2 regions of the Acidovorax sp. HDW3 genome follow, and region 2 is predicted to be linked to the other one. Evidence: predicted binding sites of a transcription regulator. Region 2 holds the regulator's gene; the other holds the start of a gene.

Region 1 (14,296 bases), 120 kb from region 2:
CTCAACACCGGCGCCGGCGACCAGGGCCTGATGTTCGGCTACGCCTGCGACGAGACGCCCGAGCTGATGCCCGCGCCCATCTACTACGCGCACCGCCTGGTCGAACGCCAGGCGCAGCTGCGCAAAGATGGCCGCCTGCCCTTCCTGCGCCCGGACGCCAAGAGCCAGGTGACCATGCGCTACGTCGATGGCAAGCCGCACAGCATCGACACCGTGGTGCTGTCGAGCCAGCACAGCCCCGAGATGAGCGACGGCACCAAGATGAAGAGCGCCTTCGTCGAGGCGGTGATCGAAGACATCATCAAGCCCGTGCTGCCCAAGGAGTGGATCACGGCGGACACCCAATACCTCATCAACCCCACCGGGCGCTTCGTCGTCGGCGGCCCGCAGGGCGACTGCGGCCTGACCGGGCGCAAGATCATCGTCGATACCTACGGCGGCGCCTGCCCGCATGGCGGCGGCGCTTTTTCCGGCAAGGACCCGACGAAGGTGGACCGCAGCGCCGCCTACGCCGCGCGCTACGTGGCCAAGAACATCGTCGCCGCCGGTCTGGCGCGCCAGTGCCAGATCCAGGTGGCCTACGCCATCGGCGTGGCGCGGCCCATGAACGTGACGGTCTATACCGAAGGCACGGGCGTGATCCCCGACCACGAAATCGCCAAGCTGGTGCAGGAGCACTTCGACCTGCGCCCCAAGGGCATCATCCAGATGCTCGATCTGCTGCGCCCCATCTACAGCAAGACCGCCGCCTACGGCCACTTCGGCCGCGAGGAACCCGAGTTCACCTGGGAGAGGACGGACAAAGCCCAAGCGCTGCGCACAGCGGCGGGGCTGTGAGAAAAATAGCCGCCAGCGCTTATCCACCAAGCGCTAGCAGCTATATTTTTCATAGCAAACACATGCTCGACACCGCCGTCCTCATTGGCCGCTTCCAGCCCGTGCACCACGGCCATCTGGCACTGCTGCAGGCGGCGCTGGCGCAGGCGCGGCAGGTGGTGGTGGTCGTGGGCTCGGCGCACCAGGCGCGCAGCCCGAAGAACCCCTTTACCTGGCAAGAGCGCGCCGCCCTGCTGCGCGCCGCCCTGCCCGAGGCGGAGCAGGCCCGCCTGACCGTGCTGCCCGTGCGCGACTACTACGACGAGCCGCGCTGGGCCCAGGCCGTGCAGCAAGCGGTGCAACAGGCGGTGGCGGCACACACCACGCCCGGGGCGCGCATCGGCCTGGTCGGCCATTTCAAGGATGCCAGCAGCAACTACCTGCGCGCCTTCCCGGGCTGGGAGCTGATCCGCATGGAGCGCCAGGGCGCCATCGACGCCACCGCCATCCGCGACGCCTATTTCAACAGCCCCGCCGCCCTGGCGCCACTGGCCGAGCAGATGCCTGCCAGCACCCTGGCCTGGCTGGCCGCCTTTGCCCAACTGCCGGCCTACGCCGCCCTGCAGGAGGAATGGCAGGTGCTGCGCGCCTACCGCGCCAGCTGGGCCGGCGCGCCCTACCCGCCGGTGTTCGTGACGGTGGACGCCGTGCTGCGCTGCCAGGACCGGGTGCTGCTGATTCGCCGCGCCCACGCCCCGGGCAAGGGCCTGTGGGCGCTGCCCGGGGGCTTTCTGGAGCCGCAGGACACGCTGTGGCAGTCCTGCCTGCGCGAGCTGCAGGAAGAAACGCATTGGCCGCTCGATGCTGCGGCCATGCAGGCCGCGCTGCAGGCCGTGCGGGTGTTTGACCACCCCGGGCGCAGCCAGCGCGGGCGCACCGTGACGCACGTGCATTACTTCGATCTTGGCGCCGCTGCCCTGCCGCCGGTGCGCGGCGGCGACGATGCGGCGCAGGCGCAGTGGCAGCCCATCGCCAGCCTGGCGGCGCTCGAAGATGCCTTCTTTGAAGACCACTTCCACGTCCTGCGCCAGTTCCTGCCCCTGGGTTGACACGCACAACCCCGGCTCTTGAAACCGCCGCAATCGCCCTTATCATTAGCACTCGTTGGGGTCGAGTGCTAACAACACCCCTCCCATGCATTCGCCAGCCTGTTGCAGGCTGGTTCGGTCCACCCCTTGGTACATCTTCAGGAGAAACCATGAACCTTCGTCCCCTCGCCGATCGCGTGATCGTCAAGCGCCTCGAAAACGAAACCAAGACGGCCTCGGGCATCGTCATCCCCGACAACGCCGCCGAGAAGCCCGACCAGGGTGAAGTGCTGGCCGTCGGCCCGGGCAAGCGCAACGACAAGGGCGAACTCAGCGCCCTGACCGTCAAGGTCGGCGACCGCGTGCTGTTCGGCAAATACAGCGGCCAAACCGTGAAGATGAACGGCGAAGAGCTGCTGGTCATGAAAGAAGACGACCTGTTCGCCGTCGTCGAGAAATAAGCCGATCGCTATTTAATTGATAGCTGCTAGCGCTTGATTGACGGGCGCTAGAACCGTATTTCATTCAAATTCGTAGGAGCCACACATGGCAGCAAAAGACGTAGTTTTCGGCGGCGAAGCCCGCGCTCGCATGGTTGAAGGCGTGAACATCCTGGCCAACGCGGTCAAGGTGACCCTGGGCCCCAAAGGCCGCAACGTGGTGCTCGAGCGCTCGTTCGGCGCCCCCACCGTGACCAAGGACGGCGTGTCCGTGGCCAAGGAAATCGAACTCAAGGACAAGCTGCAGAACATGGGCGCGCAGCTCGTGAAGGAAGTGGCCTCCAAGACCAGCGACAACGCTGGTGACGGCACCACCACCGCCACCGTGCTGGCCCAGGCCATCGTGCGCGAAGGCAGCAAGTACGTCGCCGCCGGCATCAACCCGATGGATCTCAAGCGCGGCATCGACAAGGCCGTCGCCGCCCTGGTCGAGGAGCTGAAGAAGGCATCCAAGCCCACCACCACCAGCAAGGAAATCGCCCAGGTGGGCTCCATTTCCGCCAACTCTGACTCCAGCATCGGCGAAATCATCGCCAACGCCATGGACAAGGTCGGCAAGGAAGGCGTCATCACCGTCGAAGATGGCAAGAGCCTGAACAACGAGCTGGACGTGGTCGAAGGTATGCAGTTCGACCGTGGCTACCTCTCGCCCTACTTCATCAACAACCCCGAGAAGCAAGTTGCCCTGCTGGACAACCCCTTCGTGCTGCTGTTCGACAAGAAGATCAGCAACATCCGCGACCTGCTGCCCACGCTCGAAGCTGTGGCCAAGGCTGGCCGTCCGCTGCTCATCATTGCTGAAGACGTCGAAGGCGAAGCCCTGGCCACGCTGGTGGTCAACACCATTCGCGGCATCCTGAAGGTTGTCGCCGTCAAGGCCCCCGGCTTTGGCGACCGCCGCAAGGCCATGCTCGAAGACATCGCCATCCTGACGGGCGGCAAGGTCATCGCTGAAGAAGTCGGCATGAGCCTGGAGAAAGTCTCCCTGGCCGACCTGGGCCAGGCCAAGCGCGTCGAAATCGGCAAGGAAAACACCACCATCATCGACGGTGCGGGCGCCGCAGCCGACATCGAAGCACGCGTCAAGCAAGTGCGCATCCAGATCGAAGAAGCCACCAGCGACTACGACCGCGAGAAGCTGCAAGAGCGCGTGGCCAAGCTCGCTGGCGGCGTGGCCGTGATCAAGGTCGGCGCTGCCACCGAAGTCGAGATGAAGGAAAAGAAGGCCCGCGTCGAAGACGCCCTGCACGCCACCCGCGCTGCCGTGGAAGAAGGCATCGTCGCCGGTGGTGGCGTGGCCCTGCTGCGCGCCAAGCAGGCCGTGGGCAGCACCGTCAAGGGTGACAACGCCGACCAGGACGCCGGCATCAAGCTGATCCTCAAGGCCATCGAAGCGCCGCTGCGCGAGATCGTGAACAACGCCGGTGGCGAAGCCTCGGTGGTGGTCAACGAAGTGCTGAACGGCAAGGGCAACTACGGCTTCAACGCTGCCAACGACACCTACGGCGACATGCTGGAGATGGGCATTCTGGACCCGACCAAGGTCACCCGCACCGCGCTGCAGAACGCCGCTTCCGTGGCTTCGCTGCTGCTGACGACCGAGTGCATGGTCGCCGAAGCGCCCAAGGACGACGCTGCAGCCCCGGCCATGCCCGACATGGGCGGCATGGGTGGTATGGGCGGCATGGGCATGTAATCAGCCCGGCCTTGCGCCAAAAACAAAAGGGCCGCAGCTGCGGCCCTTTTTTTGCGCCTGTTTTTTAAATCAGATGCGCAATCAGCCCGGCGGTGGAGGCATCGAGCCCATCGAGGGCGCCGCCCTCCAGGCCCGCCACCAGCTCCAGCGCCAGCTGCTTGCCCAGCTCCACGCCCCACTGGTCAAAGCTGTTGATGCCCCAGAGCGCGCCGCTGCAGAACACGCGGTGCTCCTGCAGCGCCAGGTAGGCGCCCAGGGTCTCGGGCGTGAGCGCATCGAGGACGAAGAAGCTGCTCGGGCGGTTGCCCGGAAAGTGGCGGTGGCCGCAGGCGCTGCTGCGCCCCACGAGCAGTGCCTGCGCCTGCGCCAGGGCGTTCGCCAGCAGCAGCCGGTGGTGGCCGGGCAGGGCGTGCGCCGCCTGGTGCACGGCAATGATTTCCAGCGGCAAGCGGTCGCGCCCCTGGTGCAGCATCTGGAAAAAGGCGTGCTGGCCGTTGCAGCCGGGCTCGCCCCAGAGAATGGGGGCCGTGGCCATGGGCAGGGGCTGGCCCGCCATGTCCACGCCCTTGCCGTTGCTCTCCATTTCCAGCTGCTGCAAGTACGCTGGCAGGCGCTGCAGGCCCGCGTGGTAAGGGGCAATGCAGCGGCTGCCGAAGCCGAGAAAATTGCGGTACCAGATATCGAGCAAGGCCAGGCGCAGTGGCAGGTTGGCCGCCAGCGGCGCCTGGCAAAAATGCATGTCCATGGCATGGGCGCCGGCCAGCAGCTGGCGAAAGCCGGCGCTGCCAATGGCAATGGCAATCGGCAGGCCAATGGCCGACCACAGCGAATAGCGCCCGCCCACCCAATCCCAGAAGCCAAAGGTGGTGCGAATGCCCCAGGCCGCCGCCTTCTCCGGGCAGGCGGTGAGGGCGGCAAAATGCCGCGCCACGTCCTGCCCGCCCTGGGCCTGGAACCAGGCCAGCGCGGAGCGCGCGTTGGTCATGGTCTCCAGCGTGGTGAAGGTCTTGGAGGCGACCAGGAACAAGGTGTTCTCGGGCCGCAGCCGGCGCAGCACGGATTGCAGCTCGTGGCCGTCGATGTTGGAGACGAAGTGCAGGCGCTGGCCGGGCTGGGTGTAGGCGTCGAGCGCGCGCACCACCATCTGCGGCCCCAGGTCCGAGCCGCCGATGCCGATGTTGACGATGTCGGTGATGGCCGCGTCGGCGCGCACCTGCTCGGCAAAGGCGAGCATGGCGTCGAGCGTGGCGTGCACTTCGTGCAGCGCCTGCGCCAGCCAGGGCTGGTCTCCCGCCAGCGCCAGGCCACGCGGGCGGCGCAGCAGGGTGTGCAGCACGGCGCGATCCTCGGTGCGGTTGATGGCCTCGCCGGCAAACATGGCGTCGCGCTGCGCCGCCAGGCCGCACTCGGCCGCCATGGCCAGCAGCAGGGCCTCGGTCTGCGGCTGCCAGAGATTTTTTGACAGGTCGGCAAACACCCCCGGCGCCTGCTGGCTGAAGTGGGCAAAGCGCCCGCCGTCCTGGGCGAAGGCGCGGCGCATGTCCAGGTCTTGCAGCTGCTGGGCGTGCGCCTGCAGCTGGGGCCAGGCAGCGCTCTGGTCGCAGCGCAGGAAGGGCGCCGCCATCAGCGCTTGCGCACGACTACGCTGCCAACGGAGTAACCGGCGCCAAAGGAGCAGATGACGCCGGCATCGCCCGCCTGCAGATCGGCGCGGTGCTTGTGAAAGGCAATGATGGAGCCGGCCGAGGCGGTGTTGGCGAACTCGTCGAGGATCAGCGGCGCGCGCTCGGCGCTGGCCTCGCCGACGAGCTTCTTGATCACCAGCTGGTTCATGCTCTGGTTGGCCTGGTGCAGCCAGTAGCGGCGCACCTGCGCCGGCTGCAGCGCCAGCGCCGCCAGGTGCGACTCGATGTGCGCCGAGGCGATCGGCACCACCTCCTTGAACACCTTGCGCCCTTCCTGGCGGAAGGTCTTGTCGCGGGCGTTCGGGTCGCTGTCTTCGCTGCGGTTCAAGAAACCGAAGTTGTTGCGGATGTTGTTGGAGAACTGCGTCGCCAGCTGCGTGCCCAGCACCTCCCAGGTGTCGGCGGCGGTGGCCAGGTCGGCGCGCTCGATCAGTAGCGCCGTACACACGTCGCCGAAGATGAAATGGCAGTCGCGGTCATTCCAGGCGTGGTGGCCGGAGGTGATTTCGGGGTTGACCACCAGCGCGCAGCGCACGCTGCCGGTGCGCACGGCGTTGACCGCCTGCTCGAGGGCGAAGGTGGCCGAGGAGCAGGCCACGTTCATGTCAAAGCCGTAGCCGCCCGCGCCCAGCGCCTGCTGGATCTCGACCGCCATCGCCGGGTAGGCGCGCTGCATGTTCGAGGCCGCGCACAGCACCATATCGACGTCGGCGCCGCTCTTGCCGGCCTGCGCCAGCGCCTGCTCGGCGGCGGCGACAGCGATCTCGGCCATGAGCGAGAGCTGGTCGTCGGCGCGCTCGGCGTAATGCGGGTACATGCGCGCCGGGTCGAGGATGCCGGTTTTCTCCAGCACGTAGCGCTGGCGGATGCCGGAGGCTTTCTCGATGAATTCAACGCTCGAATGCGCCAGCGGCGCACGCGTGCCGGCCTCGATGGCGGCGGCATGGCGCGCGTTTTCCTGATCGACGTAGCGGTTGAACGCTTCGACCAACTCGGCGTTGCTGATGGTGTAGGGCGGCTGGTACAGGCCGGTGCCGCTGATGACGACTTGGTGCATAAAAGAAAAAATGGGAGCCACCCGTCATGCGGGCGTAACACGCGAGTTTACGAGGTTCGTAGCAATCAGGCGGCCAGCACGAGCTGTTCGAGTTTGAGCGCGTCAGCGGCAAAGGCGCGGATGCCCTCGGCCAGCTTTTCGGTCGCCATGGCGTCTTCGTTGAGGGCGTAGCGAAAGCCCGCCTCGTCGTACTGCACAAAGGGCTGCGCCTGGTGCCGGGCGGCCTCGGCGTCGAGCGCACAGGGCAGCGGCGCATCGTTGTTTGCCAGCTGCGCCAGCAGCTCGGGGGCGATGGTCAGCAGATCGCAGCCCGCGAGCGCCTGGATCTGGCCCACGTTGCGAAAGCTCGCACCCATGACCTCGGTGGCAACGCCGAAGTGCTTGTAGAACTCGAAAATCTTGCGCACCGAACGCACGCCCGGATCGTTGGCGCCGGCCATGGCGGCCTCGTCCCACCCGCTGCCGGCCTGCTTCTTGTACCAGTCATAAATGCGCCCGACGAAGGGCGAAATCAGCTGCACCTTGGCCTGACCGCAGGCCACCGCCTGGGCAAAGGAGAACAGCAGCGTGAGGTTGGTGTGGATGCCTTTGCTTTCGAGCTTGCGCGCCGCCTCGATGCCCTCCCAGGTGGCGGCGATTTTGATGAGCACGCGGTCGATGTGCACGCCCTCGCCCTGGTAGAGCTCGATCAGGCGCTCGGCCCGCGCCACGGTGGCCGCCGTATCAAACGACAGGCGGGCATCGACCTCGGTCGAGACGCGGCCCGGGATCTGCGCCAGGATCTCGCAGCCAAAACGCACCAGCAGGCGGTCGATGACGGCGTCGAGCGCCTGCCCCCGGTAGCGCGCCACGGTGGCCTGCAGCAGCGGCGCGTACTCGGGCTTTTGCACCGCCTTGAGGATCAGCGACGGGTTGGTGGTGGCGTCGCGCGGCTGGAACTGCGCCAGCTGGTGAAAGTCGCCCGTATCGGCGACCACGGTGGTCCATTGCTTGAGTGCGTCGAGCTGGTTCATGCCTGTGTTGTCCTGTAACGAATAGCGGTCGCCGACAAGGCGGCGGCCCAAGTGTATGCCCCGCCAGGCGTTGAAACCGCGTTACATTCGGCGCCAGCCTCCCCCCGCCGCCACCGACTGCCCATGCTCGACCGCATCACCGCCTCCCTGCCCTCGCTGGCGCCCGCCGAGCAGCGTGTGGCCCGCCTCGTGCTGCACGACGCCCGCGCCTTTGCCCGCCTGCCGGTGCGCGAGCTGGCGGCGCGCGCGCACGTGAGCAAGCCCACCGTGGTGCGCTTTTGCCGCAGCATGGGCTACGACGGCCTGGCCGATTTCAAGCTCAAGCTCGCCGGCAGCGTGAGCGAGGGCGTGCCCTTCATCCACCGCAGCGTGGACGCCGACGACAAGACCGGCGACGTGCTGGTGAAGGTGGTGGACAACGCCGTCGCCGCTTTTTTGCAGTACCGCAACGCCGCCAGCACGGCCGCCGTGCAGCAGGCGGCCGAAGCCATTGCCGCCACCTGGCAGACGGGGCGGCGCATTGAAATCTACGGCGCCGGCAACTCCGGCATCGTGGCGCAGGATGCGCAGCACAAGTTCTTTCGCCTGGGCGTGACCAGCATCTCGGCGAGCGACGGCCACATGCAGGTGATGAGCGCGACGCTGCTCGGCCCCGGCGACTGCGCCCTCATCATCAGCAACTCCGGGCGCACGCGCGACCTGATGGACGCGGCCGACATCGCACGCAAGAACGGCGCCACCACGATTGCCATCACCGCCAGCGGCTCGCCCCTGGCCAGCGCCTGCGCCATCCACCTCGCCGCCGACCACCCCGAGGGCTACGACCGCTACAGCCCCATGGTCTCGCGCCTGCTGCACCTGCTGGTGATCGACGTGCTCGCCACCTGCGTGGCGCTGCGCATCGGCCCGGCGCTGCAGCCGCTGCTGCAGCAGATGAAAGACAACCTGCGGGCCAAGCGCTACGCCTGATTTGCTATATTTTTAATAGCTGCTCGCGCTTTACTGGCGTGCCTTACACGCCATTTTCATCCTGAAATTCAGGGCAAATCGCGGTACGGCTCGGGCTGGGCCGCGTCGCGCGGCCCAATCTGGCCCAGGCGCGCCTTGAGCGACTGCGGCGCGCCGCTGAGCAAGGCGGCGTAGTTCACGGTGTTGGCCAGCACCTTTTTCACGTAGTCGCGCGTCTCGGTAAAGGGCACGTTCTCGGCCCAGATGGCGGCGTCGAGCAGCGGGCCGTTGCGCCAGTTGCGCGGGCGCCCGGGGCCGGCGTTGTAGGCGGCGGCGGCCAGCGGCATGGAGCCGGCGAAGTCGTCCAGCGCCAGCTTGAGGTAGGCGGTACCGATGGTGATGTTGGTGTCGCGGTCGGTGATTTGCTCGGGGCTAAAGCCCGCCAGGCCGATTTTCTTGGCCGTCCAGCGCGCCGTCGCCGGCATGACCTGCATCAGGCCGGAAGCGCCCACGCCCGAGCGCGCATCCATGATGAAGCGGCTTTCCTGGCGGATCAGGCCATAGACGTAGGCCGGGTCCAAGCCGATGCCGCGTGCACGCTCGAGCACCTGGGCGCGAAACGGCGTCGGGTAGCGCTGGCCCATGTCCACCACGTCACGCGTGCGCTCGCTGGTGTTGATGCAGCGGTCCCACACCTGCTGCTGGCAGGCCAGGTCGGCGGCGGCGAGCAGCTCGCGGTCGCCCATGCCGCCGCTTTGGTGCAGGTTGGTGGCGTAGTTCCACTCGCGCACGCCCTCGCTGCGCAGGCCGATCTGGATGGCGTACAGGCCGCGCTGCAGCGCCGGGTTGGCCTGGGCAGCGGCCTTTTCTGCCGCCGTCAGGGGTGCGGGCGCCAGCGGCAGCATGATGGGCTGACCCAGCTCCTCCAGCGCCAGCTGCTCGTAAAAGCCGCGCGCGCTGGCAATGCTGTGCAGCAGCTGCTGCGCCTGCTGGCGCTCGGCCTCGCCCGGGCGGCCGGCGAGCAGGGCGCGCGCCTTCCAATACACCCAGGTGCTGTCGGCACGCCCGGCCTCGCTCATGGCGTCGATCGCCTGGCGCACGGCCTTCCACTGCCCGGCGCGCAGCGCGGCGCGCGCCTTCCAGGCCAGCAGCTCGTCGCTCAGGTCGGCATCGCGGCTGACCTGGGCGAAGTAGCCCGGGGCCTCGTCCGACAGGCGCTGCGCGGCGCGCTTGCCGATCACGCCCCAGACCTGGTTGCGCTCCTGCACGCTCAGCTGCGGGCCCCATTTTTGTTCCAGCAGGCGGGCGGCGGCCTCGTAGTCGCTGGTGGCGAGCTTGATGAGCGCCAGCGCCACCAGTTCGCGGCGCAGGTGGCTCACCGCCGTGGCGCGGCCCGTGAGGTATTTGGTGGGCGATGCCTGCAGCTGCGCCAGCTCGGGCAGCGCGTCGCTGGAGACCATGGCCACGGCGTCGCGCACGGCGCGCGAGCGCCCGGCCTCCATCGCCTGCTGGGCGCGACGCCAGATGTCGGCCTCGCTGATTTTCTTGTCGCTGTAGAGCTGGCCCACCAGGCGCGTGCAGCCGTCGTCGGCGTCGCGCTGCGCGTACCACAGGCTGCGCGCCTGGTTCTCTATCTGCGCCGGCGCCTGGCCGCGCAGCAGATCGACGTAGAGCGCGTAGCAGCGCACCTCGCGGTCGTCGCCCATGCGGTACTGCGGGTGCACCTCGGCAAAGCGCGCCCAGTCGCGGCGCTGGCCCAAGAGCAGCAGCCAGTCGTTGCGCAGCCGGTCTTCCTGGTAGCTGCCGGCGTAGCGCGTGAAAAAGTCCTGCAGCTCCTGCGGCTGCGCCTCATCGAGGCGCGCGCGCAGCTCCCAGTAGGCGGCCCAGGGTTCGAGCGGGTGGCCGCCGGCCTGCGCCAGCAGCTGGCTGAGCTTTTTGCGCTCACCCTTGCGAAACGCCTGCTGCATCTGCAGCAGCACCTCGTCGCCCGCGTTCTGGGCCCAGGTGGCGGGGCTGGCGGCGCCCAGGCAGGCGGCGGCCAGCAGCGGTGTCAAAATCTTGTGCCATTGCATACCGGGAATTATGTGATGGACAAAGCCGCCCTGCGCCGCCAACTGATATCGCAACGCCTGGCCCTGCCCGATCGCCAGCTCGCCGCCGAAGCCCTGCAGCGCGTGCTGCGCCTGTGGCTGCTCGGGCGCACCGACACGGTCATCGGCGCCTACTGGTCGATCAAGGGCGAGTTCGACCCCCTGCCCGCCTTGCACCGCTGGAAGGAAGACGGCGAGCTGCTCGATGCCCCCGAGCGCCGGCGCATCGGCCTGCCGGTGATCGACAAGCAGCACAAGACGCTGACCTTTCACGCCTGGTACCCCGGCTGCGAGATGGAGGAGGACGCCTACGGCATCCCCAAGCCCAAGAACACCGAGCTGCTCAGCCCCACGCTGCTGTTCGTGCCCTGCGTCGGCTACGGCCCGGGGGGCTACCGCCTGGGCTACGGCGGCGGCTTTTACGACCGCACCCTCGCTGCCCTGCAGCCACGCCCGGCAACCGTCGGCCTGGGCTACACCGTGGGCTATATCGACGACTTCGAGCCCGAGGCCCACGACCTGCCACTGGACGCCATCCTGAACGACAACGGCGCCATCTGGCCAGTATAAAAATGATAGCTACTCACGCTTGCCCAGCAAGCCTTAGAGCCAGAAACAAAGGATGAAACCCATGCTGCAGCTGTACATCGGCAACAAGAACTACTCCTCCTGGTCCATGCGCCCCTGGGTGCTGCTGCGCCAGGCGGGCATCGCGTTCGAGGAAAAACCGCTGCGCTTCGACAGCTTTGCCCCCGACTCACAGTTCAAGGCCCAGCTCGCCAGCCTCTCGCCCACGGGCAAGGTGCCGCTGCTGGTCGATGGCGCGCTGCACATCTGGGACAGCCTGGCGATTGCCGAGTACCTGGCCGAGTCTTATCCCGACAAGCATTTGTGGCCGCAAGAACGCAGCGCCCGGGCGCGCGCGCGCAGCGTGGTCGCTGAGATGCACAGCGGCTTTGTGCCCCTGCGCAGCGCCTGCGGCATGAACATCGAGGCGCATTTGCCCGAGGTAGGGGCGCTGATCTGGCGCGACAACGCCGGCGTGCGCGCCGACGTGGCGCGCCTGGTGCAGATGTGGGACGCGCTGCTGCAGGAGTTTGGCGGCCCCATGCTGTTTGGCAATTTCAGCATTGCCGACGCCTTCTACGCCCCGGTGTGTATGCGCCTGACCACTTTCGCCCTGCCGCTGCCGGCGCCCATTGCCGCCTACGTGCAGCGCGTGCAGGCGCTGCCGGGCGTGCGCGCCTGGATCGAGGGCGCGCTGGCGGAGCAGGACTTTCGCCCCTTCGAGGAACCCTACCGGCTCTCGCGGTAAGCCGCCCAGCCGCGTGCGCGCAGTGCGCAGGCCGGGCAGGTACCGCAGCCGTGGCCCCAGGGCTGCAGCGCGCCGCGCTCGCCCAGGTAGCAGGTGTGGGTGTCTTGCACGATGAGATCGACCAGCGCCTGGCCGCCCAGCTGCTCGGCCAGGCGCCAGGTGGCGGCCTTGTCTATCCACATCAGCGGCATCTCGATGCGCAGGCGCTGGTTCAGCCCCAGGTTCAGCGCCAGCTGCATGGCCTTCATGGTGTCGTCGCGGCAGTCGGGGTAGCCGGAAAAATCCGTCTCGCACACGCCGGTGACCAGCACCTGCAGGCTGCGCCGGTAGGCCAGCGCCCCCGCCACAGTCAAAAACAGCAGGTTACGCCCGGGCACGAAGGTGTCGGGCAGGCCATCGGCGCGCAGGGCGATGGCGCGCTCCTCGGTCAGGCTGGAGCCGCCAATCTGGCGCAGCACCTCCAGGCCCAGCACATGGTCTTCGCCCAGGCGCGGCGCCCAGTGCGGGAATTCACGCCGCAGGCGCGCGAGCACCGTGCGCCGCGCATCGAGCTCTACGTGGTGGCGCTGGCCGTAGTCAAAACCCAGGGTTTCGACGCGCTCGTAGCGCGCCAGGGCGTGGGCCAGGCAGGTGGTTGAATCCTGCCCGCCAGAGAAAAGAACCAGGGCGCTGGTATGCATAGGGGGTCACTTCTAAACGTGCGAAACGTGCGCGGGCCAATCAAGGTGGATGGTGCAGCCAGCGCCAGGTTGCGCCTGGGCCGTGATGCGCGCGCCGTGGCGCTGGGCAATCGCCTGCGCCAGCGCCAGGCCGACGCCCAGGCCCTCGAACTCGCTCTCGCGGTGCAGGCGCTGGAACAGGCCGAACAGGCCCTGGGCGCGCGCCAGGTCAAAGCCGGCGCCGTTGTCCTGCACGCTCCAGCGCCAGCCGCCGCCGGCCAAAGGTTCGGCCCGCAGCGCAATCTGCGCCGGCGCCCGGCCCTGGCTGAACTTGAGCGCGTTCTCCAGCAGCGCCTGCAGCAGCTGGCGCAGCTGCGCCGCATCGGCCTGCAGCAGCACCGGCGCGGCGGGCCACTGCCACTGCACCAGGGCGCCGGGCGCGGCCAGCTGCGCCGCCAGCGCCTGCGCCTGCGCCACCAGGTCGATGGGCGCGGGCTGCAGCGGCCCGCTGGCCGTGCGCGAGAGCAGCAGCAGGGCGTCGATCATGCGCGCCAGGCGGCGCGCGCCCTGCTCCATGGGCTGCAAAAATTCTTCGGTTTCGGCGCCGGCAGCCAGGTCGCCCGCCTGCAGCGCCTGCACGGCCTCGCGCAGCAGCGGCGCAAACGAGCTGATGTGGCGCAGCGGCGCGCGCAGGTCGTGCGAGACGGCGTGCAGCAGCCCGGCGTGCGCCTGGCGCAAGGCCGCCAGCTCGGCGCGCAGCGCGCTCAGCTCTGCGCCGGCGTCTCGAGCGTCTTGGGGGTCTTGCGCGGGCGTTGCCATTGGCTGGCGCTCAGGCTGGTTTGCTTGCCCCGGGCGACGGTGAGCACGCCCGCCGGGGTGTCCTTGGTGATGGTCGAGCCGCCGCCCACGGTACCGCCCGCGCCGATGGTGACGGGCGCCACCAGCACGCAGTTGCTGCCAATGTGGGCGTCGGCCTCGATCACGGTGCGGTGCTTGTTCGCGCCGTCGTAGTTGGCGGTGATGCTGCCGGCGCCGTAGTTCACGCGCTCGCCCACGCTGGCATCCCCCAGGTAGGCCAGGTGGTTGGCCTTGGCGCCGTCGGCCAGGGTGGAGTTTTTCACTTCGACGAAGTTGCCGATGTGCACCTCGCGCCCGAGCTGCGCGCCCGGGCGCAGGCGCGCAAACGGGCCGACGAGCGCGCCGGGGCCGACGCTGGCGCCAGCCTGCTCGCCGTCGATGTGGGTGAAGGGGTGGATCACCGCACCCTCGGCAATGCGGGCGTTGGCAATGCAGCAGTAGGCGCCAATCTGCGCGCCCGCGCCCACCTCGACGCTGCCGGTAAAGATGCAGCCCAGGTCGATTTCCACGTCCTGCCCACACACCAACTGGCCGCGCTGGCCGCTGCGGGCATCGGCGCGCAGTTCAAAGC
Region 2 (14,296 bases):
TGGGACCTTCATTCAACGAGCAATTTGACCAGCATGGCGCCTGGCGGCGGGCCTTTGCGCAGCAGCTCAAGCAGCTGTCGGAATGGTTGTCGGCCAACGATTTGATGGACGCGGCGGTCGAGGAGCGGCTGCAGCGCCTGGAATCCCAGGTGCGCAGCGACAAGGTCATGGTGGCCTTCGTCGCCGAGTTCTCGCGCGGTAAGTCCGAGCTGATCAACGCCCTGTTTTTTGCCGACTATGGCCGGCGCATCATGCCGGCGAGTGCTGGGCGCACCACGATGTGCCCGACCGAGCTCGGTTATGAAGCCGATGTGCCGCCAAGCCTGCGCCTGCTGCCCATCGAAACCCGCCTGCAAGCGCAGGGCCTGGCGGAGTGGCGGCTGCGGCCCGAGCAGTGGTTGCAGATTGCGCTGGACGTCAACAATGCCGATCAGATTGGGCGGGCGCTGGAAAAAGTCTCTGAAGTGCGCCGCGTCAGCCTCGATGAAGCGCGTGCGCTGGGCTTTTGGCATGACGAGTTACCCGAAGAAAACCCGGTGCCAGATGCCGAGGGCCTGGTCGAAGTGCCCATGTGGCGCCATGCCCTCATCAATATGCCGCACCCGCTGCTCAAGCAGGGCCTGGTCATTTTGGACACCCCGGGCCTCAACGCCGTTGGCGCCGAGCCCGAACTCACGGTCAGCCTGATTCCACAGGCCCATGCGGTGCTGTTTATTTTGGCGGCCGATACGGGTGTGACGCGCTCGGATTTGTCGATTTGGCGTGAGCATTTGGTGCCCCCCGGGGGCAGTGCCGAAGCGCGCTGGGTCGTGCTCAACAAAATCGACACCCTGTGGGACAGCCTCAACACCACGGCGCAGGTGCAATTGCAGCTCGAACGCCAGTGCACCACGGTGGCCGATATGCTGGCCATGCCGCGCGCCCGGGTGCTGCCGATTTCGGCACAAAAAGGTTTGGTGGCCAAGGTGACGCACAACGCCTCGTTGCTCAAAACCAGTGGCCTGCCCGAGCTCGAAGATGCGCTGGCGCAGGGCATCATGGGCCAGCGCCAGGCCATCTTGCGCGCAGCCGTGACGACGGGTGTGACGGGGCTGCGCGCCGAAACCGAGCGTGTGCTCAACGTACGCCGGCGCGATTTGGATGAGCAAATGCTGGAGCTGCGCAGCCTGCGTGGCAAAAACGCGTCGGTGATTGATTCCATGCGCGGGCGCATCGAGCTCGAACAGCGCGAATTTGACGCCAGCGCCGCCAAAATCCAGGCCGTGCGCGCTGTGCACCTGAAGCTGCTGCGCGAGCTGTTTCGCCAGCTTGGCGCGCGCTCCCTCAAGCACGAGCTGCAGGCGCTCACCGATGCGCTGCAGCAGCGCGGGCTCAAGCTCGGTGTGCGCAAGATTTATGAAGAATCGTTTGCCCGGCTGCGCGCCATTGTCGATAAGGCGCAGGCTTCGGGCACTGAAATCCACGCCATGCTCGATGGCACGTTCCGCCAGCTCAATGCGGAGTTTGGCTTCTCTTTGCAAGTGCCCGCCGTACCCCGGCTTGACAGTTTTCTGCAGGAAATCTCCCGCATCGAGGCCAACCACCTGCAGTACCTGAGCATGGGCAATGCCCTGCGCCTGTCGCAGCCCGAGTTCACGCAGCGCCTGGTGCGGGCGCTGTCGATGCGCCTGCGCACGGTGTTCGAATCGATTGCCAACGACCTGGAGTTGTGGAGCAAGTCGGCCACGGCGCAGCTCGATGCCCAGCTGCGCGAGCGCAAGCGCAGCTTTGCACGCCGCATCGAGGCGGTTGACCGTATTCAGAGTGCCGCCAATGGCCTGGACGAGCGCATTGGTGAAATCGAGCTGTCCGAGCAAGAGCTGCAGGCGCTGCAAAGCCGCTTGCACAGCTTTACGCAGCAGCTGCTGACCATGCCCGGCAGCCAGGGCGCACCGCACTGATGCTCTGGCCCCGTTTGGACATTGCCACGCCCGTGGTGCGCTGGCAGGTGCAGCATGGGCGCCAGAGCCTGCCGTGGCAGCAAACGCGCGATCCATACCGCGTCTGGCTGTCTGAAATCATGCTGCAGCAGACCCAGGTGGTGACCGTGCTCGACTATTACGGTCGCTTTCTGGCGCGGTTTCCTGATGTGGCGGCGCTTGCCGCTGCACCGCAAGACGAGGTGCTGGCGCTGTGGAGCGGCCTGGGCTACTACAGCCGTGCGCGCAACCTGCACCGCTGCGCGCAGCAGGTGCTGGCGCAGTACGGCGGCGTCTTTCCGGCCACGGCAGCGCAGCTGGCCGAGCTGCCCGGCATTGGGCGCTCGACGGCGGGGGCGATTGCGGCGTTTTGCTTTTCTGAACGGGTGCCCATCCTCGATGCCAACGTGCGGCGTGTGCTCACCCGCGTGCTGGGCTTTGATGCCGATCTGGCCCAGGCGCGCAACGAGCGCCAGCTATGGGAGCAGGCCCAGGCGTTGCTGCCAACCGATGATGTGGCCCAGGCCATGCCGCGCTACACCCAGGGCTTGATGGATTTGGGTGCGATGGTGTGCCTGCCGCGCCAGCCGCACTGCAATGCCTGCCCACTGCAGGCGCAATGCGCCGCCCTGCGTGCGGGCACGCCCGAGCGTTTTCCCGTGCGCACGCGCCGGCTGCAGCGCCGGGCCCAGTCCTGGTGGCTGCTGCTGGCGCGCAACGCCGAGGGCGAGTTCTGGTTGCAGCGCCGACCATCAACAGGGATTTGGGCCAGCCTGTACTGCCCGCCTGTGTTCGAGGATGAAGCTGACATGGCGCCCTGGGTGGACGCCCGGGCCCAGCACCTGCCTGCCTTTGTGCACGTACTCACGCACCGCGATCTGCACCTGCACCCAGTGCTGGTGGCTGGCATCCAGCCGCCGGGCGAGGGGCGCTGGTGCAGCGCCGCGCAGTGGGCCGCCCTGGGGTTGCCTGCACCGGTGCGCAAGCTGCTCGATGCCTGGAATTAATTGCTATCAAAATAATAGCTACTCGCGCTTGCCTGGTAAGCGCTAGGGGCTAAAAACACTTGTTTTTTACCGCCCATCGAGCTCACGGTGGCGGCACAGCGTCGTCCATTGGGCGGCGAACTGCGCCGTCAGTTGCTCGGCCAGGTAAACCGAGCGGTGCTGACCGCCGGTGCAGCCGATGGCAACGGTGACGTAGCTGCGGTGGTTGAGCACCAGGGCTGGCAGCCAGCGCTGCAGAAAGGTGGCCACGTCGTGCTGCATCTGCAGCACCTCGGGTTGCAGGCGTAAAAAATCGGCCACGGGCGCATCTTGCCCGGTGAGCTCGCGCAGGTCGGGTTCGTAATGCGGGTTGGGCAGCATACGCACGTCAAACACGTAGTCGGCATCCATGGGAATGCCGCGCTTGAAGGCAAAAGACTGGAACACCAGGGTGAGCTGGTCTTCGGGCGTGGCCAGCAGTTGCTTGATGGTGCTTTGCAGCTGCGAGGGGCGCAGCACGCTGGTGTCGATCACATGCGCTTGCTCGCGCAGCCCGGCGAGCAGCTCGCGCTCGTGTTCGATGGTTTGCACCAGCGCCTGCCGCCCGACGGGGCCGGCGCTTTGGTCGAGTGGGTGGCGGCGGCGCGTTTCGGAAAAACGCCGCACCAGGGTGCCGGTGGAGGCATCGAGAAACAGCGGCCGCACCACAATGCCCTGCGCCCGCAGCTGCGCCAGCTGCGCCGGCAGTTGCGGCAGGCCGGTGGCGCTGCGCGCATCCATGGCAACCGCAATGCGCCCGCCGTGTTGCGGGTGCTCCAGGGCGACGAAGGCGGCGAGCAAATCGGGCGGCAGATTGTCGATGCAGTAGTAGCCCGCGTCTTCGAGCGCATGGAGGGCGACGGATTTCCCTGAGCCGGACAGGCCGGTGAGCAAGACGAGTTCAAGTGGCATGGCCGAGCTCCGTGGTCAACATTTCCTGGGCGTGCGCCAAGGTGGCGTCCGAGAGCTGGGCGCCGCCCAACATGCGCGCAATTTCATGCACCCGCGCCTGCGCTGCCACGGCGGTGACGCGGCTGCGCGTTCCCGCCTTGCCCTGCTGTTTGGCTACGACCAGGTGCTGGTCGGCGCAGGCCGCAACCTGGGGCAGGTGGGTGACGGCGAGCACCTGGCGGTCACGCCCCAGGCGCTGCATGAGCCGGCCCACGGTGTGCGCCACGGCGCCGCCGACGCCGGCATCGACCTCGTCAAAAATCAAGGTGCCGGCCTCGCCCAAAGCGCTGGTGGTGACGGCAATGGCGAGCGCAATGCGCGAGAGTTCCCCGCCCGAGGCAACCTTGGCGATGGGCCGGGGGCTGGCGCCGGGGTGGCCGGCGACGAGGAATTCCACCGCATCGAGCCCCTGCAGGCCGGGGGTGGCGGCAGGCGCGAGCTGCACCTGGAATTGCCCCCCAGCCATCCCCAAGCCTTGCATGGCCTCGGTGATGGCGCGTGATAAACGAGGCGCAGCTTGCGTGCGTTGCTTCGATAGTTGTAGTGCCGCCGTCTGGTAAGCCTGGGCGCAGGCTTGCTCCGTGGCCTGCAGCTGCGCCAGGTCGGCAGCAGCGTCGAGCTGCGCCAGCTCCTGGCGCCAGCTGGCGAGCAGCGCCGGCAGGTCTTGCGGCTGGCGTTTGTAGCGCCGCGCCAGCGCCAACCACTGCGCCAGCCGGGCGTCGAGCGTGGCCAGGCGCTGTGGATCGAGTTCGGTGCGGCGCAGATAAGCGTGCAGCGAGTGGCAGGTATCGTCGAGCTGCGCCAGGCTGGCAGCCAGCACCTCGGCCATGGCGGTCAGGGCCGGGTCGAGGTGCGCCTGCTGCGCCAGTTGGTGCTGGGCCCGGCTCAGTGGGCTGTGCGCGCCGCTGTCCTCGTGTTCGAGCAGCGCCAGGGCGCTGCTGGCGGTGTCGAGCAGGGATTGGGCGTGCGTCAGGCGGTTGTGCTCGGTGTTGAGCGTTTCCCATTCCTGCGCGCTGGGGCTGAGTTTGTCGAGCTCGCCAATTTGCCACTGCAGGCGTTCGCGCTCGCGCAGCAGGCTCTCTTGCTGCTGCTGCGCTTGCTGCTGCGCCTGCTGCGCTGCGCGCCAGGCCGTCCACAGGGGGGCCAGGGGCGCGCTGGACAGGCCGGCGTAGGCATCGAGCAGGTCGCGCACGGCGTCGGGTCGCGTCAGGCTTTGCCAGGCGTGCTGGCCATGGATGTCGAGCAGCTGCTCGCCCAGGTGGCGCAGCTGGGTAGCGGTGGCGGGGCTGCCGTTGATCCAGGCGCGGCTTTTGCCTTGCAGGTCGATGACGCGGCGCAGCAGCAGGGCCGGGCCGGCTTCAAAACCGCCATCGTCCAGCCAGGCGATGAGGGTTGGGGGAACGTCGAATTCAGCGCAAATATCGGCCTGGCGTGCGCCCTCGCGCACCACGGCGGTGTCGGCGCGCGCGCCCAGCGCCAGTTGCAGGGCGTCGATCAGAATGGATTTGCCTGCGCCGGTTTCGCCTGTGAGGGCGGTAAAGCCCGATTGCAGCTCGATGTCGAGCGTCGGCACGATGACGAAATCGCGCAGGGCAATGCGCCGCAGAGCCATGGTCAGGAGCCTCCTTCGTTCCAACGCAGTTTTTTACGCAAGGTGGCAAAGTAGTTCCAGCCCTGCGGGTGCAGAAACCGCACGCAATGCGCCGAGCGGCGCACCAAAATCCGGTCGCCGTGCAGCAGCGAGGTGAGCGACTGCATGTCGAAATTGGCGCTGATGTCGCGCCCGCCGACGAGTTCGATGGCGATTTCGGTGCTGTCGGGCAGCACGATGGGGCGGTTGGAGAGGGTGTGCGGCGCAATCGGCACCAGCACCCAGCCGCCCACCGACGGGTGCAGCATGGGCCCGCCAGCAGAGAGCGCGTAGGCCGTCGAGCCGGTGGGCGAGGAGACGATCAGGCCGTCGGCGCGCTGGTTGGCAACGAAGTGGCCATCGACCTCCACGCGCAGCTCCACCATCGCCGCCGTTGCGCCGCGTGCGACCACGACGTCGTTCATCGCCAGCGCCTCGAACACGCATTCGCCGTCGCGCAGTACCTGCGCCTGCATCAGCGGGCGGGTGTCTTCTTCGTACTGCCCGCGCAGCATGGGGGTGAGGGTGCTTTGGTAGTCACCCAGTGGAATGTCGGTGACAAAGCCCAGGCGCCCCTGGTTGATGCCGATCAGCGGCGTGCCGTAACGCGCCAGGCGCCGGCCAATACCGAGCATGGTGCCGTCGCCGCCGACGACCAGCCCCAGATCGCATTGCGCGCCGATGGCGTCGGCATTCAGGGCGTTGTAGTGCGTCAGGCCCGTGTTGGCGGCAGTTTCGGCCTCCAGCGACACTTCGCAGCCCTGGCGCTCCAGGAACTGGGCAATGTCCTGGATGATCTCGCGCGAGCTGCAGACCGTGGTGCCAGACACTGCGTTTTGGTACTTGCCAATCAGGGCCACGTGGTGGAAGCGGGACGTCATGCTGAAATTACATCATTAAAATCAAAGGATGCTCGATGATCGCGCCAAGTTGTTGCTCAAAGCGCTTGTAGAACGTTACATCGCCGATGGGCAACCCGTCGGCTCGCGCACTCTTTCCAAAGCCTCGGGGCTTGAACTCTCGCCCGCCACCATCCGCAACGTGATGGCCGACCTGGAGGAACTGGGCCTGATCGCCAGCCCCCACACCTCCGCCGGCCGCATTCCCACGGCGCGCGGCTACCGCCTGTTTGTGGACACCATGCTGACCGTGCAGCGCCACCAACTGGCCCCGCCCGAACTGGTGGCCGAGCAGCCGCAGAAGGTGATTGCCAATGCCGCCAGCCTGCTGTCGAATCTGTCGCAATTCGTGGGTGTGGTGATGGCGCCCCGGCGTACTTCGGTGTTCCGGCAGATCGAATTTTTGCGCCTGTCCGAGCGCCGCTTGCTGGTCATCATCGTCTCGCCTGAGGGCGATGTGCAAAACCGCGTCATCTTCACCGATGTCGATTACACCCCGACGCAGCTGGTGGAGGCGGCCAATTTTCTCAACACACATTACGCTGGCTTGGCCATGGAGCAGGTGCGCGAGCGCCTCAAAACCGAGGTCGAACGCCTGCGCGGCGAGGTCGCCACCTTGATGCAGGCCGCCGTCAACGTCAGCTCCGAAGCCCTGTCGCAGGCGCAAGATAAGGTTGTCATCGCCGGTGAGCGCAATCTGCTGGCGGTGAGTGATTTTTCGGGCGACATGCACAACCTGCGCCGTGCGTTTGATCTGTTCGAGCAAAAAACGCAAATCCTGCGCCTGCTCGACATCTCCAGCCAGGCCGAGGGCGTGCGCATCTTCATCGGTGGCGAGAGCCAGGTCGTGCCGTTCGAGGACTTGTCGGTGGTGAGTGCGCCCTATGAGGTCGATGGCCAGATCGTCGGCACCCTGGGCGTCATCGGCCCAACGCGCATGGCATACGATCGCATGATCGAAATCGTGGACATCACCTCCAAGCTCGTTACCAACGCCTTGAGCCATCGCCGCTGAAGGTGGCCTCAAGCCCTACAATAGCCGGCTTTGGTGCCCGCAAGGGTGAGGGGCGTTAGCTCAGTTGGTTAGAGCAGAGGACTCATAATCAATCCAGCAACGACGTTAACGCTGATGATTCGTGGATTGAGTGGCGTGCTTCCAACGTTGTGTGGCAAGCGTTCGCAGCGAAGTGACCACTTCTTGTGATTGCTACCGAAAGGTGGTGCGCCAGGGTACTTGCTACGATCTTGCTACTGGAGATAAAAGAGGCTTGGTTGGCGTGCGGAGGACGCATGCCGAGCAGGCACAATGATGGTTTTGGTATGAATGGGCCGTTAGCTCAGTTGGTTAGAGCAGAGGACTCATCAAAAATGGTGACCATGGGGCGAGAGCCCCATTGGAAAACCGGGTGAATTCAAGGAACCCTACAGCGCAAGCCATGGCAACCTTGAGCCAAGCCCGCCGAAAGGCAGGTCGCAAGACCGGTAGGCGGGAAGGTGCAGAGACTAGGACGTGAGGAGCCCATCCGATAAGCGTCCCGTGAGCGCCCGGCGCCCCAACAGTTCGGCTGTGGGCGGTGAGATAGTCCAAGGAGTGGGGAAACCCACGCAAACTTGAATCCTTTGGTCGCTGGTTCGAGCCCAGCACGGCCTACCATTCATCCACCATCGGCGCATGGCGACGCCAATTCCCTTGTCCACGGTGCTGAGCTTTGAGGCGCAACCCGACCTCTACGAGCCCGTCGCCGACTGGACGGACGCCACGCATTACGCGCCCATCAAGCCACTCGACGACTACACCCCGCAAGATCACGCGCGGTTAGCGTGGGAGATCCTGCGCCGCATGCCGCTGTACCGCCTGCACCTGAAGGAACTCCAGGCGCTGGGCATCCCACACCATTTCCTGTATGGCCGCCACAGCTACCTGACGGGCCGGCACCTGGGCCAAGTCCAGGACTGGGAGCGCATCTCCGTTTTGGGTCATGTGTGCAACCCGCCTGCCTCCCCGCGCCAGCGCACGCTCAAGGCCTATGTCTACGACAAGCCCGAAGGCGGCTGGCACGTCGTCAACCGCAATATGTGGGTGCGTGAGTACTGGGGGCTGGAAAAGCTGCCAGCCTGGCGCAAGGCTTGGGATGCGCGGTGGAGCGCCGCCAGCTTGTTCACGTCCCCCGCGCAGCGCGTGGCGCAAGGCGTGACGCGTTCAGCCGGGCGCAAAAGCCATCCGGTGGTGAATGTTGGGGCCAATGAGGTGCTGCTCGCGTTCAGGCTGGATGTGCCGGTGGAGCCCCAGTTGAGGGCGGCCAAGCAGGTATTGGAGGAGTGCAGGAGGCAGGCCATCGCTGTCGCTCCTGCTTCTTCGATCCCTGTCAGCGGAACCAAAGGGGCGTGGCGGCCGCTGCGCGATCCGCTGACGATGGAGTCGCTGGGATGCACGGCGGGCGTGTTGCTCAAGCAATTGGAACTGCATCCGCTGTGGCTGCGCGTGTGGGATGCGTGGCAAGTGGCGCGCCAGGAGCAAGGGACGGCGCACCCACGTCTTGCACGGGCAGAGATCATCGGGCGGTTCCGCAGCGACTACGCGGCCATCCTGCAAGGTGCCGCTGGCAAGACCTTGGTGGACACGCTGGCCACCAAGCACCAGCGGCGGACCAAGGCCGTGACGCTGTGGGATGCACTGGAGCAGGCGCTCAGGCCTGCCATGGTGCCCAAGTGGCAGGCACGCGGCGAGAAATACATCGAGCGCAGCGCCGAGGCGTATCGGCAGGTGGCGGCGCTGTCGTTCGCCTCCGGTTGAGGGTGGTGGTTCAGCGCATCGGCACCAGGTGCGATTCGATGAAGTGCTCCAAGTCCTGGCGGCGGTAGCGCACCAGACGCCCGTACTTCACGTAGGGCAGGTCGTAACGCTTGGTGCAGCGCCAGACGGCCAGCGTCTTTGGATTCGTCAGGCCCAGGTACGCGGCGGCTTCGGCCTCGTCCAGTAGTTCCTTGTGTGCTCGGGCGGGTGTCATGGGGGCTCCGTTGTTTTTCATGAACCGGACTGTAGGCAGCGAACCTCTCAAAGCACTCTTTTTGTGAAATTTCAAAAAGAGCGAATCTGCGGTTTCTTCGCCTGTTGTCTGGCGAAGTTATTCAGTGGTTGCCAGGCCCGTTGAGCGCCTGATACGCTGCCATGGCGCGGCTTGCTGGGTGGCATCGACACCATGTGCAGCCGCCGCGTTTCACTGCGGCTTCGCCGCTTCCCCACCCCCACACTTCTTTCCCCGACGCCACTGCAGTGGTGCGCTGCCGCATGCGCTATCGGGCGGGGGAGGAGGTATTGCACTTGGAGAACCATCGTCATGTCCATCAAACTCATCACCCAAGAAACTCTCACGGATTGCGGCCTGGCCTGCGTTGCCATGGTGGCGGGCCGCAGCCTGGAGGCCGTGCGCAAGGTAGCCGTCAAGGAGCTGGGTTACCCGAAGGATGGCCCCTACACCACTACGCACGAAAACTTGTTCAAGCTGCTCAAGCACTTCGGCATCGGGCATGGCAAGAAGGCGCCGTTCAAGACGCTTGCGGCCATGCCGTCGCTGGCGATCATGGAGACGCGCAAGATGCCCAGCACCGGCAACTCACACCTCGTCGTGTTCGAGCGTACGGAGGATGGCGATGCCCGCGTGCTTGATCCTGGTTGGTGGCTCAAGCAGCAGGTCAGAAGGGATTGGAACCGCATCAAACTCGATACCTTTGTACCCATTTACCTCGCCGACGAGCCGGAGGCCAAAAAGGCTGCGGGGAAGAAGCCGGTCGGCAAGAAAGTGACTGCGGCCGTTGAATTGCAGGTGGATGCGCAGGCCGATGACAGGCCTGCAGCCGAAGAGCCCATGCCGACGAAGCCGGTGCGCGGGAGCAAGAAGCCCAAGGCCAAGAAGGCGGCTCAAGAAAAGAGTGCCGCGGTGGGTAGCAAACGGTTGGCGGTCGATAGCGCGCAGGATGGCGCTCACCTTCAGCCAGCAGCCGTCGCGCAGGCTTCTGACGATGCGGTGGCACAGAACGGACCACCGGTTGCCGATGGCATGGTGGCGAGCGCGCAGGAGTGGGGCGATGCTGTTTGAGGCACTCTTGCGCCCAACCTTGCGTCGCATCGATCTGATTGAACCGTGGCCGATGCCCGACCACTCTTCGGGCAAGGTTGGACGCAGCCTGCTGGCCGGCGGCATGGTTCTGCACTTTGACAGCTTGGCGCTGGTCTGCACTTCCCCGCTGCGCTATCGGCGGGGCCAGAACGGAGCGCGCATTGGCGATGTGGACCTGGGTTACCGGCTCACGTCGGTGGCTCGGGAAGATGCAGACCTGTGTTTCCCATCGTGCGTCGCACGCACAACCATCGCGCCTGCAGACTGGTTCGCCGGGTTAGGGAGCGTGCCGCCGTTGTTGCTGCTGGTGATCTTGGAAGAGTGCGCAGGGGCCTGGGTGTTGACTTGGCGCTTTGTGAACGATGCTCTTCTCCAGTTGGGGTACCGCCCCGATCTCGATGGCTGCATCGAGCTTGCGCCGGTCGGGCATCGTTTCACGCTGGGTCGCATCGCCGTCAATAGTCCTGCCGATGCCTTCGGTTGGCTGCACCCGGCCAGTGCGTACCCGTTTGCATTGGATGGCTACTGCTGGCGTAGTGCCCATCCCCGTGATTGGCCGTGGCCTTTGCGCAAGGCGTTGCAAAGTCAGTCGGCTGGCGTGCGCTATCGAGAGGTTATGCGGCGTGCATTGCTGGCGCGCTTTCAGCAACACGACAACCTTCGGCGAAGGTTGCGCATGCTGTGCTATGCGGTGAACGTGGCGGATGTGCCGGCTGGGTTGATCGAAGAGCTGGCGTGGCAGCTGCGGCAAAAAAGCGAGGCGTGAGCGCCCTCAACGCTTGCCCTTGCGTGCCGGCAAATCCTGAAGCAGTTCGTCCGTCGCCAAGCCCAGCCCCTGGGCGAGCCGCCAGATGTTGTACAGGCTCAGGTTGCGTTCGCCGCGCTCCACGGCGCCCACATAGTTCGCATGCAGGTCGGCCCGCTCAGCCAGCATCTCCAGCGTCAACTGCTTCTCCACTCGAAATTCCCTCAGCCGCTTTCCGAAGGCCGCCTGCACCCGGTCGCGTTCCTGCGCGAAGCGTGCTTCGAGCGGTTGCGGCTTGTTGACGAGTACCCGGGTCATGCCGGGCAGTCTGTTTTTTCACCTCCTATCAGTCCACAAACTATCCGTTTGTTTCTGGCAAACTAATAAACCAACCAAAACGGATAGTGTTTTTTGAAAGCATCCAGATGACGACCACCTATTTCTATCCTGTCGCCGTTCTTCGCAGGGCTGAACGCAAATACCTCGGTCTGCAGATTGCCGTGCTGGCGACTACCTTGGCACTGGCTGGGTGTTCGTCCCAGCCGGAGACGGCCGATATTCAAAAGGATTTGGCGGAGGCCTATGCCTGTCCCATCCTCGATCTGTCAGATGTGAAGAAAGTGGATGGCGCTGCCAATGGCAAGTTCTACGACGTAGCATTCACCCACACGATGAGCATCAAGGGTGGCGCAGACACTGCGGCAAAGCTGTTCGCCGAGTGGTCGCATCTGGCGGGCCAGCAACTACCCGCCAAGATGGCGTTGGAGCAGGCCCAGGCCACAGGGAATGTCGCAGCCATCACACAGGCCGAACAAAGGCTCAATGCCATGGATGCCCGGCTGGTTCAGATCATGCCTTGTGAGACACTGGAGGCTGTGACTCGCTTGCAGATCATGCGCGCCAAGGCCGATGAAACCATCAAGACGGGGCAGGACACCACCTCCGTGCCGATTTCCGTCAAAGTCCGCGGCCAGGGTCGCATGGCAAAGGCTGAAAGCGGTTGGCACTTTGCAGGCATGCCCGCGTTCAGCACCGCAGAGATCGTGACGGCCCCGGCGACATACCCGCGCTTTGCCGCCCCATCAACGCCCATCGCTGCAGCGGATACGGTTCCCACGGAGGCTGCAGGCAGTGGCAGCGTAACGCCAAGCGCAGAGGCCATTGCACCCGCCGGCCCCAGCTTCGATTGCACCAAGGCATCCACGGTCGTCGAAAAGATGATCTGCACCAGTCCAGCATTGGCGGCTGCAGATGCCCAAACGGTGGCTGCCTACAAGGCGAAGCTGTCCGCGTCCAGCGATCCCGAAGGGATCAAGCAGCATCAGGCCACTTGGCGGCGCACCGTGCGCGATGCTTGCACCACGCCGGAATGCGTGACTACGGCGTACCAACAACGGCTGATGGAACTGAAATGATCTGCTGGTACAGAACCTTTGCCGGGCTGGCGTTGCTTGCAGCGGCCATGACGGCGCATGCGGAAGGTGCCTTGCTCAAAGTGCCCACTCGTGAGGGCGTCACCGCAACGCTGTTCTGGGAAGCCGTGCCCGACGCCAAGGCCACGGTGTTCATGTTTCCTGGTGGTGGTGGTGGCTTCGGCAAGGTCGAGGATGGCAAGGCCACCGGCGGCAACTTCCTGGTGCGCTCGGCACCGTACTTCCTGGCCAATGGTTTCAACGTTGCGATCTTTGGCCGCCCCAACGACATGGAGCTGGGCTGGACGGAGCGCACCGAGTCCGCACACATGACCGATGTGGCCAAGGTGCTGAACTTCGTCAAGCAGAAAAGCGACCTGCCCGTCTGGATCGTGGGCACCAGCCGGGGCACAGTGTCTGCCACCGCCATGGCGATCAACGTCCGTGATCCGGCCATCGCCGGGTTGGTGCTGACCTCTAGCGTGGTTCGCTATGCCACGCCCGGAGCCGTACCGCGCCAAGACCTCAAGGCCATCACCGTGCCGGTGCTGGTCTATCACCATGCCAAAGACGGCTGCAAGCACTGCCAGGCCAGCGAAGCGCCTTTTATTATCAAGGGGTTGACCAACGCGCCCATCAAGAAGCTGATGGTGGTCGATGGCGGGGCCAACCCAACGGGGGATGTGTGCGCAGGCCAGCACTGGCATGGCTTTATCGGCATGGAGCGCAATGCCATTGACCAGATTGCGGCCTGGATCAAAGCACCCTCGAACTGAAGCCTCACCCTCTCAGGAGACGTCCTTGTCCTTTGTTTATCCCCAGACACGCCGCCAAGCCCTGGCGCAAGTCGCCGCGCTTCTGGCAGGTGCATGTGCATCCACCGCAGGCAGCCAGCCCACCAAGCCCCAGCTCGTTCCCTTGGCTGACATGCACACCCACTTGGGCCGCAAGACCCGGGCGAACCTGCCGCTGGACCTCGCAGAGGAAATGAGGGCCAACAATGTGCTTCTCGCTGCTTGGGCGTATTCCACAGACCGGGCCTACATCGAGTCCCGCCCCGACGGCACGCACCAGAAGGCCGAGCCCGACCCTACCAAGATCTGGGCCGCCATGCGCAACGAACTGCGAACGAGCACGCAATACGCCAAGTCCGCCGGCCTGGGTGTGGTGCTGACGGCCAAGGACGTGGACCGCGCGGTCAATGGCCTGCCCAGCGTGGTGATCGCGGCCGAAGGCACGGACTTCATGCAGGGCCGTATGGGCTTGCTGGATGAGGTTTATGACGGTGGCCTGCGCCACCTGCAACTGGTGCACTACACCCTGAACGTCGTGGGTGACATCCAGACCGAGGCTCCCCGTCACGGCGGTTTGAGCGACTTTGGCCGTGAAGTGGTGCGCAAGGCGCAGGCCAAGGGCATGTTGGTGGACTTGGCCCACAGCACTGAGACGGCCGTCGGCCAAGCCCTGGAGGTGGCCACAAAACCCATGGTTTGGTCACATGGCTGGGTGGATCAGGTGCCTGGTGCCTACGACGACAAGGTGGGCTGGTTACGCCGCC

Evidence for each region. The regulator HrcA, encoded in region 2, represses chaperone genes, less so after heat shock. The targets are predictions, from matches to a motif close to TTAGCACTCNNNNNNNNNGAGTGCTAA.
Region 1: groES (co-chaperone GroES) is a predicted target of HrcA. The motif match lies at 1,971-1,997, and genes of this name have one in related genera.

The regions. Positions count from the first base shown of each region.
Region 1 is NZ_CP049885.1:347,787-362,082, reverse strand. Features, by position in the region: gene metK (methionine adenosyltransferase) at 1-837, shown strand, start outside; gene G7045_RS01580 (bifunctional nicotinamide-nucleotide adenylyltransferase/Nudix hydroxylase) at 900-1,925, shown strand; gene groES (co-chaperone GroES) at 2,075-2,365, shown strand; gene groL (chaperonin GroEL) at 2,451-4,100, shown strand; gene pgi (glucose-6-phosphate isomerase) at 4,165-5,724, opposite strand; gene G7045_RS01560 (beta-ketoacyl-ACP synthase III) at 5,724-6,842, opposite strand; gene tal (transaldolase) at 6,908-7,855, opposite strand; gene G7045_RS01550 (MurR/RpiR family transcriptional regulator) at 7,979-8,824, shown strand; gene G7045_RS01545 (lytic transglycosylase domain-containing protein) at 8,893-10,875, opposite strand; gene G7045_RS01540 (5-formyltetrahydrofolate cyclo-ligase) at 10,891-11,463, shown strand; gene G7045_RS01535 (glutathione S-transferase family protein) at 11,525-12,208, shown strand; gene queC (7-cyano-7-deazaguanine synthase QueC) at 12,190-12,888, opposite strand; gene G7045_RS01525 (ATP-binding protein) at 12,901-13,686, opposite strand; gene glmU (bifunctional UDP-N-acetylglucosamine diphosphorylase/glucosamine-1-phosphate N-acetyltransferase GlmU) at 13,632-14,296, opposite strand, start outside.
Region 2 is NZ_CP049885.1:466,416-480,711, forward strand. Features, by position in the region: gene G7045_RS02090 (dynamin family protein) at 1-1,940, shown strand, start outside; gene mutY (A/G-specific adenine glycosylase) at 1,940-2,965, shown strand; gene rapZ (RNase adapter RapZ) at 3,032-3,895, opposite strand; gene recN (DNA repair protein RecN) at 3,885-5,546, opposite strand; gene G7045_RS02110 (NAD kinase) at 5,549-6,445, opposite strand; gene hrcA (heat-inducible transcriptional repressor HrcA) at 6,474-7,478, shown strand; gene G7045_RS02120 (hypothetical protein) at 8,136-9,257, shown strand; gene G7045_RS02125 (helix-turn-helix domain-containing protein) at 9,268-9,471, opposite strand; gene G7045_RS02130 (cysteine peptidase family C39 domain-containing protein) at 9,802-10,560, shown strand; gene G7045_RS02135 (hypothetical protein) at 10,550-11,347, shown strand; gene G7045_RS02140 (helix-turn-helix domain-containing protein) at 11,354-11,644, opposite strand; gene G7045_RS02145 (lysozyme inhibitor LprI family protein) at 11,752-12,741, shown strand; gene G7045_RS02150 (alpha/beta hydrolase) at 12,738-13,514, shown strand; gene G7045_RS02155 (dipeptidase) at 13,726-14,296, shown strand, end outside.